DNA from 3 places in the Arthrobacter sp. B2I5 genome. Region 1 is predicted to be linked to each of the others. Evidence: predicted binding sites of a transcription regulator. Region 1 holds the regulator's gene; each other region holds the start of a gene.

Evidence for each region. Region 1 encodes LexA, which represses DNA repair genes until DNA is damaged. Its sites were predicted from a motif close to TCGAACANNTGTTCGA; they were not measured.
Region 2: QFZ60_RS09180 (DUF6504 family protein) is a predicted target of LexA. The motif match lies at 2,081-2,096, and genes of this name have one in related genera.
Region 3: QFZ60_RS20895 (shikimate dehydrogenase) is a predicted target of LexA. The motif match lies at 1,417-1,432, and genes of this name have one in related genera.

What each region holds. Positions count from the first base shown of each region.
Region 1 covers NZ_JAUSYF010000001.1:2,801,826-2,805,096, reverse strand. Annotated here, with positions in the region: gene QFZ60_RS13170 (ATP-dependent DNA helicase) at 1-996, shown strand, start outside; gene lexA (transcriptional repressor LexA) at 1,085-1,822, opposite strand; gene QFZ60_RS13160 (LysM peptidoglycan-binding domain-containing protein) at 2,257-2,598, shown strand; gene QFZ60_RS13155 (histidinol-phosphate transaminase) at 2,710-3,271, shown strand, end outside.
Region 2 covers NZ_JAUSYF010000001.1:1,908,504-1,911,774, reverse strand. Annotated here, with positions in the region: gene QFZ60_RS09185 (DNA polymerase III subunit alpha) at 1-1,673, opposite strand, end outside; gene QFZ60_RS09180 (DUF6504 family protein) at 1,702-2,046, opposite strand; gene QFZ60_RS09175 (hypothetical protein) at 2,177-2,566, shown strand; gene QFZ60_RS09170 (chorismate mutase) at 2,592-2,915, opposite strand; gene QFZ60_RS09165 (VOC family protein) at 2,932-3,271, shown strand, end outside.
Region 3 covers NZ_JAUSYF010000001.1:4,490,482-4,493,752, forward strand. Annotated here, with positions in the region: gene QFZ60_RS20885 (MFS transporter) at 1-281, opposite strand, end outside; gene QFZ60_RS20890 (IclR family transcriptional regulator) at 517-1,371, shown strand; gene QFZ60_RS20895 (shikimate dehydrogenase) at 1,527-2,408, shown strand; gene QFZ60_RS20900 (bifunctional sugar phosphate isomerase/epimerase/4-hydroxyphenylpyruvate dioxygenase family protein) at 2,408-3,271, shown strand, end outside.

The sequences.
Region 1 (3,271 bases):
ACCACTGCGGACGGCGGCCGGCAGCTGGCGCGGTCCCGCCTCATGCTCATCCTCGAACTGTGTGAGCGTCTGATCGCTGCCAGGGAAAACCGGGAAGTCGTCTGGTTATCCCGCGCCGGCACATTCGACCCAGGCCAGGGATACACGCAGCCCGACGACAACGCACCCGTGCTGATCAACATCGCACCGCTTTCCGTTGCGGGCAGGTTGCGGGAAGGGCTCTTCGCCGGGCACACCGTCGTCTTGACGTCCGCGACGCTGGCGATTGGTTCCGCTTTCGAGCCCGCGGCCGGTGGACTGGGCCTCATCGGTGAAGGTGCACCCAGCTGGACGGGCGTGGATGTCGGCTCGCCCTTCGATTACCCCAAACAGGGCATCCTCTATGTGGCCGGCCACCTGCCAAAACCCGGCCGCGGCGTTTCCCCCGAGGCGCTGGAGGAACTGGAGGCGCTTATCAAAGCGTCGGGCGGCGGGGCTCTGTGCCTGTTTTCATCGCGCCGGGCGGCCGAAGAGGCCGCCGACGCCCTCCGGCCCAAGCTCGACGTGACTGTCCTCTGCCAGGGTGAATCGACCATGACTGCCCTGGTCAAGCAGTTCGCCGACGAACCGGACACCTGCCTTTTCGGGACGATGTCCCTGTGGCAGGGGGTTGATGTTCCGGGAGGCTCCTGCCGCCTTGTAGTGATCGACCGCATACCGTTCCCCAGGCCGGACGATCCGCTGATGACGGCGCGTTCACGTGCCGTGGCGCAGGCCGGCGGGAACGGCTTCATGTCGGTGTCGGCCACGCACGCCGCCATCCGGCTGGCCCAGGGCGCCGGCCGGCTGATTCGGTCCACCGGAGACAAAGGTGTGGTGGCCGTCCTGGACTCCCGGCTGGCCACTGAACGCTATGCCGGCTTCCTGCGGGGAGCGCTCCCGCCGTTCTGGGCCACCACGGACCGCAGCAAGGCGCTGGCCGCATTAACCAGGCTCGGAGCGGACGCGGCCAGATAGTTGACGCCCAGGGACAACTTCCCAGTAAACGTCCGGACCGCTGGCCAAGGATGAACGTGGCCGGCGGATCCTTGGCTCAAGGAAACGGCTAAAGGGAACGCAGGACCGAGACCACTTTGCCCATGATGGTGGCGTGGTCTCCCAGGATGGGTTCGTACTGGGTGTTCTGGGGGAGCAGCCAGGTGTGGCCGTCACGCTGGCGGAACGTCTTGACGGTCGCCTCGTCATCGAGCAGGGCCGCAACGATGTCCCCGTTGGCAGCGTCCGCCTGGCGCCTCACCACCACCCAGTCACCGTCACAGATGGCCGCGTCCACCATGGAATCGCCTGCCACCCTGAGCATGAACAGTTCGCCCTGTCCAACGAGCTGGCGGGGGAGCGGCATGACGTCCTCGACGAGTTGCTCGGCAAGGATGGGGCCGCCGGCAGCAATCCGGCCAACCAGCGGAACCATGGCCGTATCAAGAGCGGTGGGCAGTTCCGTCACCGTGGCTCCGCTGCCCTGGGCCTGAGGTGCAGGAGATGTGCCTGCTGCCTTGCCGCCGCCGCCGTCCAGCGTGAGGGGCATCAGGACTTCCATGGCGCGCGGCCGCTTGGGGTCGCGCCGCAGGTAACCCAGCTTTTCCAGTTGCGAGAGCTGGTGGGTCACGCTGGAGAGGCTCGCCAGGCCCACGGTGTCGCCGATTTCGCGCATGGAGGGCGGGTACCCGTTTTCATTGACTGAGCGCTGGATGGTTTCGAGGATCTTCTTCTGCCGCGGCGTCAAACCCTTGGCCGTCTTCTTCGATTGCGGGGCGGTCCTGCCCCCGGCGGCTGCTGCTGCCATATTCGCCAATGCCTTTCGCTTGCCGCCGGATCTTCCAGGAGCACTGTTTCCCAGCACCCCCTGAAGGACTGCCACTGTCATTGTCAGACCCTGCTGTTCAACTTCAGTGGTGGTTGTTCTGTGATTTCAAAGCTAGGCCAGCCACATGGGTTTTTCAAACATTTGTTCTAGCGAGTCTCGACATTATTCGTTGATAGGTGCTAAAACTAAACAAGCAAAGTTCGAACATGTGTTCTAACCAGTGCCTGCCCTATTCGAAGACGCAGCCGGAAGAAGTAAGCGGCGCGGAACGAATCGAGGGGCGGTTGGCTGGGTGGACACCCGGGCAGCACGGCAGGTCCAGGAGGGCTCAGTTCATGTCAGCTATATCTCTTCACCAGGTTTCACTCCCGCAGGCGGTTTCCCTCCAGGGGCGGAAGACTTCAAAGCGCTCGATTTCTTCAAGCAGCGCCCGCCCCTCAGCAGCACCTTTGCGGCTCACACGGCGGGGGCAGGTCGTCCTGATCGGAGTTCCGCTTGTACTACTCGCCGTCCTCCTGATGTCCCTGGCCGGACTCTTCAACTCGCCGGCCAAGGCTTCCGATTCCGCTGCGGACCTGGCCGTGACGCCCACGGTTACGGTAACGGTGCAGGCCGGGCAGTCGCTGTGGTCCATCGCCGGGGCCGTTGCTCCGGACCGGGATGCCCGGGACGTGGTGGCAGATATCGTCCAGCTCAACAACCTTTCCGCCGGCGCCGTCCTGCCTGGCCAGCAACTGTTCGTCCCTACGCGCTAAGGGGATGCGGGCGTCAGTCCTGGTAGAAACCCCGGCAATTGGCCGCCACGCCCTTGGCGAACAGCACCCGTCACATTTTCCGGTGGTTGTCCCGGCAACTAAACTGTTCAGGTGAACGACCAGCTAGAACGTCTGAACCGGCTTCCCCTCCGCAGCAATCTTCGTGGGCTGACCCCTTACGGGGCACCCCAACTGGACGTCCCCATCCTGCTGAATGTCAATGAGAACACCCATGGTGTTCCGGCGGACGTGCGTGCCGCCATCAGTGCCGCCGTCACGGAGGCTGCTGCAGGGCTCAACCGCTATCCTGACCGGGAGTTTACTGAACTGCGGAAGGCATTGGCGGAATACCTGGGGCACGGGCTCGACGAAACCAACCTTTGGGCAGCCAATGGCTCCAACGAGGTGCTGCAGCAGATCCTGCAGGCCTTTGGCGGGCCGGGACGCACCGCCCTCGGCTTCCCGCCCACGTACTCCATGTACCCCCTGTTGGCCAGCGGAACGGACACCGGGTACATCACGGGTCAACGTGCGGAAGGCTATGACCTGAGCGCAGAGTCCGCCGCCCGGCAGGTCAAGGAACTGCAGCCGAACATCGTCTTCCTCTGCTCGCCCAACAATCCCACCGGGACCGGCTTGGGACTGGACGTCGTGGAGGCTGTCTATGAGGCCG
Region 2 (3,271 bases), 890 kb from region 1:
GCATCGCCAAGAATCACTCCGCACGGGTGCATGGAGATGTGGCGGGGCAGCCGGTCCAGCCGTTCGGTCAGGTCCACCAACAGGTCAAGTTGCTGGTTCCCGTCAGTGTCGCGCTGCTCCACCCTTCCGGCGAACTCACGGAGTTCGGGTTTCTCCTGCAGGGCTTCACGGAACTTCCGGGCGGAAAAGCGCCACAACTGCTTGGCGATCTCCCCCACCTCGCCGTCGTCCATGCCCAGCGCCAGCCCGGCGTCGCGGACCGCACCCCGCGCCCTGTACCCGTTTTGCATGCTCATCAGGGTGACCCGCTCGGAACCGAACCGGTCGAAGATCCTGCGGTACACATTGTGGCGTTCGGCGCTCTCGACATCGATGTCTATGTCCGGCAGCGTGGCGCGGTCGTTGGAGAGGAAACGTTCGAAAATCAGGTCGTGCTGGAGGGGATTCACATGGCTGACCTCGATCAGGTAGTTGACCAGGCTGGAGGCACCGGATCCCCTGGCTGCCGCCCTGACCCCCATGTCCTGGATCATCCGGGACACCTCCGCCACCGTGAGGAAATAGGAGGAGAAACCGAGGTTGTTGATGATGCCGAGCTCATGCTCCAGCCGGGACAGCATCTCCTGTTCCTGCTTACCGGTGATCCCCGGGAACCGCCTGCCGATCCCTGCATGGCAGCGCTGGATCAGTTCAGAGTGCGGGTCCTGGCTGATGCCAATCACAGAGGCCTCAGGAACTACGGGCTGCTTCCACCCCATATCGGTGGCGGGATCTATCCGGCAGAGGTCGGCGAGCGCCTCTGTCTGAGCCATCAGCTGCTTAAGATCAGCGGCGCCATACCCTGCAGCGGAAATAATTTCCTTTCCCAGCCCCAGCATCTGTTCCGGGGTTTTCAGCCAGCCCTGCCCGGTGGGTTGCAGGAGGGGTTCCCCTGCCAGTTCCGGAAGGGACTTCAGGGTCCTGGCAGAGTCCAGGACATCGGCGGTTGGTGCGCCGTCTGCGGCGCAGTACCTGACGGCATTGGTGAGGATTGCGGGTACGCGGTGTTCCTCGGCGAGCCTGAGCATGCGGACTGCATGGGCGGTGCTGAACGGAGTCCCCGGAGCGCTGAGCTGGGAGACGATTTCCGCCACGACAGTTCCTGCGGGCATGGCATCCAGCCACTGCCTGAACAGGGTCCGGGGGCGCAGGTAACGGCGGCCTCCCATGGCCCGTCCGACGTCGGAATCCGGTCCTATCAGGACGGTCAGAACCGGCTTGAGGGTTTGGGGATCAAGGGTTCGGGAGGCGAGTTCAGCGCGGGTGACGGCGGCCGGCACGGCGCCACCGGCTTTGCCTGAGGTCCTGGCGTGGGCATCGGACACCAGCCGGCATAGCGCACGGTACCCGGCACCATGGTTGTTGCCCCGGGCAAGCACCACCGCTCTGCCGGCTACCTGCGTGCGGTGATCGCCGTCGTCGTCAAAAACTGCAAGGTCCACCCCCACTATGGGGTCGATGCCCGCAGCCATGCATGCCTTGAGGTGCTTGATGGTGCCGTACAGTCCGTCCCGGTCGGTGCAGGCCAGGGCGGTTGCGCCGTCGGCCGCGGCCGCCATTGCCAGCTCTTCAGGCCAGGAGACGCCGTAGTGGGAACTGAATGCCGTGGAAACGTGGAGGTGGGTAAAGCTCATACTGTTCAGGGTTCAGGCTGTTCTGTGGTCATGCTGTTTTAGGGCGAAGGACGTCATGGATCCGCAGCAGCCGCCAACGGCCACTGCGGATATGGCGGGTCAGATCAAGGGTGAGCGGTTCCGCGCCTTCCCCTGGACCCGGCGGAGGGGACGCCGCCGGGACAGGCTGCACCTGGACCCGCCAGATTTCGTGGTCCACGACGCCTGGCCCGCTTCCCAGCGGAGCCCGGGTGTCCTCCGCCCACCACTGCCGGCGTTCATACCACCGGACGGGTTCGGCGCAGACGAGGTACGGCTTTCCTGACCAGGTCAAGGATTCAGGCTGCCCGGCAGCGGAACACACCACGTCAACGGACTCGCTGAACATGCCCACGCGCGCCTCCCGGACCGTTCTTCCTCACAAGGATTCGAATATGTATTCGAATAAATCCAGTCTACGCCGGGAGGCCGGCAAAACATAGGCGGGGGTGGACGGAGCGTGCGGCAGGTAGCAGGATGATGGCATGAGTACCGATGACGCACTCCTGAAGCAGGCAAGCATCAAGACGCAGGACTCCACCCTCGTCGCACGGTTCGATATCGACGGCGCCATTCCGGATTCCGGCGCTTACGTGGTGGGCCTGATGGGAGCCTCGCCGGACTATTCAATGCAACGCCGGCTGTGCATTGAATTCATGAACGGGGAGGCAATTGCCTGCTACTCGTTCAACCGGGACCAGGGAATCGAGGAAGACTACGACCTGTCCGGGGTGTCCCACTCGGAGAACAGCATCACTGGAAGCTTTCCCCTCACTGCCTTGAACGGGCTCGGGCAGGGGCATGTCCTGTCGGCCTTCAGCGAGGCGGACGGGCGGGAGTTCCAGCACGGGGTGCCGGTGGAGGAAACCCTTTAGGGGCTCCTCCACCCCATCCTGTATGTCAGCTGTTCTTGTTGTGGATCCGCAGTTCAAGTTCAATGAACGCGGAGATCATTGCCCGGTAGGTTGATTCCACGATGTCCGGATCGATGTCCTTTTTCTCCGCGGCGGACCGGACATGCTCAATGATCCGCTCCACCCGGCCCGGGGCACGCACTTCGGCGTCGTCGCCCTTGAGCGTCCCGGCAATCCTGATCAGCCGTTCGCGGCGGGCGATGAGGGTGACAATCTGTTCATCCACTTCGTCAACGGCAACCCGAACGGCAGCGAGCTGTTCCTTGTCGGCCCGGGCATCCCTATCGTTTCCTTGAATTGTCGCCATCATCTGACAGTATCGAAGCATGGAGCCCAGAGTCGACTTTATCTCCCTCGGAGTCCGCAATGTTCCGCAATCGCGCGCCTTCTACGTTGACGGGCTCGGCTGGCCGGTGCACCGGGAGCTTGCCGGGGAGGTGCTGTTCATCCAGGTAAACCACGGCCTGGTGCTCTCCCTTTGGGACGTACGCCAGATGCAGGCCCAAGCAGTCACCGGACCGCCCGCAGGCGTCCCCTCCATCACCCTCAGCCACAACGTGGGAAGCCCCGGGGAAGTGGACAAGGTCATGGCGGAGGCCGCGGAGGCAGGCGCTGCCATCATTGCGGAACCGGTCACCAAGCCGTGGGGCGGCTACACGGGCTACT
Region 3 (3,271 bases), 1.7 Mb from region 1:
ACCTTCCGGCGGCCCACCCGGTCACCGAAGTGGCCCAGGATGATGGCGCCCACGGGACGGGCCACATAGGCGAACCCGAAGGTGGCGAAGGACATGATGGCAGCGTTGGTGTCTGCATCGGGGAAAAAGACCTTGGGGAAGATCAGCGCCGCAGCGGATCCGAAGATGAAGAAGTCATAGTATTCGACGGCGCTGCCCAGGAAGCTGGCGAGGGCGGCCTTCTTGGGCGTCCCGGCGGAGGTGAGGGCACCCGCCCCGGCGGACGGAAGTGTCTGGCTCATGGTGTTCCTTTGGTGTGACGACATTGTCGCGGATGTGGATCTGGGGGTCGCAGCCGCCGCTGCCTTGGTGCGGGCGGGGCGCGATGCGGCTGGAGTCCGGAAAAGACCCAAGCATTTGTAGCCACATGGTGGGAGCTACTTGTGCGATATAGAAACTATGACTGTGAGGGCAGTCACCTGTCAAGAAAATACTCACCATCTAGAAATAGCTCTCACATTGTGGGAACATCGATCCATGAGTGTGAACCAAACCACAGCGGTCAATGAAGAATCCGCTGCTGCCGAAGAGCCTGTGAACGCCATGCCCCCGGAAGCCAAGGTCGGCGCCCGTCCTGCGGACCGTACGGACATGGTGGGCAAAGCCCTGGGCCTGCTGGTCCTGCTGGGGGACGAGCCGCGCGGGGCCAGCGCCGCGGAGATTTCCCGTCGGGCGGAACTGCCGTTCAGTACCACCTACCGGCTCCTGGGATCCCTGACCCGTGACGGCTTTGTGGACTACGAGCCGGACGGCCGCCGCTACCATCTGGGTCTGCGCATCTTCCAGCTGGGCCAGCGTGTGTCCAACCATCATGGCTTCGCCGGCACTGCTACCCCGGTCCTGCGCCGGGTCACCGCCGAGACCGGCGAGGCAACCATCCTCAGCGTCCGCGACGGCCACCATCACCTGACGGTCAGCAAAGTGGACGGTCCCCAGATGTTCCGGGTGACCAGCGACCCCGGCCACCTGGGCTCCCTGTCCACCACCGCCGTCGGAAAAGCCCTGGTGGCCTTCGCCGAGGATGCGGAGCGGGAAAGGCTCCTGGCGGAGTTGCCGCTGGAAGCGCTCACCGACAAGTCCATCACGGACCGGGATGCATTCCGCGCCGAAATCGAGCAGGTGCGCCGGCAGGGCTACGCCGTCATGGATGAGGAAAATGAGGCCGGCATGCGCGCCGTGGCCGTCCCGCTGCTCAACAGCCAGGGGCATGCCTTTGCATCGCTGGCAACCGCGGTGCCGGTCTTCCGCTTGGGCCTTGAGGAGTTGAAGGCCCACGTTCCACTGCTGCAGGAAGCTGCCGCGGAGCTGGCCGCCAGGCTACCGCAGCGCTAGCAGCCAAAGAAATCACCGTGTTTTTGGAGTGCGATTGTTCGCATCTAGAACAAGAGTGCGATAAGTGAACAATTGATGTACCGTAATCCCTGTCACCCCGCAGCGCGGCCCAACTTCCGCGACCTGCCAGGTGCCGTACCAAAGGAGCTGCACGCATGAGCAATCGAACTGAGTCCTACCTGGTGGGACTGGTTGGTGATGGCGTCACGCCATCGCTCACGCCGCCCATGCACGAACGGGAAGGTGACGTGCAGGGCCTGCGCTACCTGTACCGCCCCATCGACCTGCTGGAGCTGGGCCTGACCGGAGAGTCGGTGGGCGCCATCCTGCACAGCGCCAGGACCCTTGGCTTCAACGGCCTGAACATCACCCACCCCTGCAAACAGCTGGTCCTGCAGCATCTGGATGAGGTGAGCCCGGACGCCCGCCGGCTGGGCGCCGTGAACACCGTGGTGATCCGCGACGGCCGCTTCATCGGCCACAACACTGACTTCTCCGGCTTCGCCGCCGCCTTGTCGTCCGGCCTCCCCGGAGCCCGGCTGGACCGTGTGGTGCAGCTGGGCGCCGGCGGTGCCGGATCCGCCGTCGCCTACGCCCTGCTGACGGCCGGCGTCCGCACGCTGCACCTGGTGGATATGGACCCGATGCGGGCCGAGGCCCGGGCTGCCGAGCTGGCAGGCTTTTTCCCGGACAGCACCGTGACGGCAGGCACGACGGCGGAGCTGCCGCAGCTGATGCGCGGGGCCGACGGCCTGGTGCACTGCACCCCCGTGGGCATGGCCGCCCACCCCGGTGTGCCGCTGGACCTGGACCTGCTGGAGTCCCGGCACTGGGTGGCGGACATCGTCTACCGCCCCATCGACACCGAACTGGTCCGGGCTGCCCGGGCCAAGGGCTGTGACGTCCTGGACGGCGGGCGGATGGCCGTGGGCCAGGCTGCGGATGCGTTCCGGATCTTCACGGGCCTGGACGCTGATCCGGACCGCATGCGCAGCCACTTCCTGGAGCTTGTGGCCGCCGAGGAGGTGAACGCCTGATGCGCACCGGAATCGCCACCGTCTGCCTGTCCGGCACCCTCAAAGAGAAAATGCAGGCGTGCGCCATCGCCGGCTTCGACGGCATCGAAATCTTCGAACAGGACCTAGTCACCTCACCGCTCAGTCCCGAGGACGTGCGGAAGATGGCCGCGGACCTGGGCCTTGGCCTGGACCTGTACCAGCCGTTCCGCGACTTCGACGGCGTCACCCCGGACCTGCTCAAGGCCAACCTCCGCAGGGCTGAGGCCAAGTTCAAGCTCATGGCCCGGCTGGGCATGGACACCATCCTGGTCTGCTCCAACGTGGCCACCGCCAGCATCGACGACGACGGCCTCCGCGCCGAACAGCTGGCACAGCTTGCCAACCTGGCCGGGGACCACGGCGTCAAGGTGGCCTATGAAGCGCTGGCCTGGGGCAAATACGTCAACGACTACGAGCACGCCTACCGGCTGGTGGAAACGGTGGACCACCCCAACCTGGGGACCTGCCTGGACTCCTTCCACATCCTCTCCAGGGACTGGGAGACCTCCCACATCGAGGCGTTCAACCCGGACAAGATCTTCTTCGTGCAGGTGGCCGACGCCCCAAAGCTCTCCATGGACGTGCTGTCCTGGAGCCGGCACTACCGGGTCTTCCCGGGCGAGGGGCAGTTTGAACTGGCCAAGTTCATGGGCCACGTGGTCCGTGCGGGCTACACCGGACCTGTTTCGCTGGAGGTCTTCAACGACGTTTTCCGCCAGTCCGATGTGGAGCGAACGGCCGTGGACGCCATGCGTTCGCTGATCTGGCTTGAAGAGCAAAGCGCCAAATGGCTCGCGGACGCTGAAGGGGCGCCAAACAACGGCGCCGCGCTCCGCCGTCGT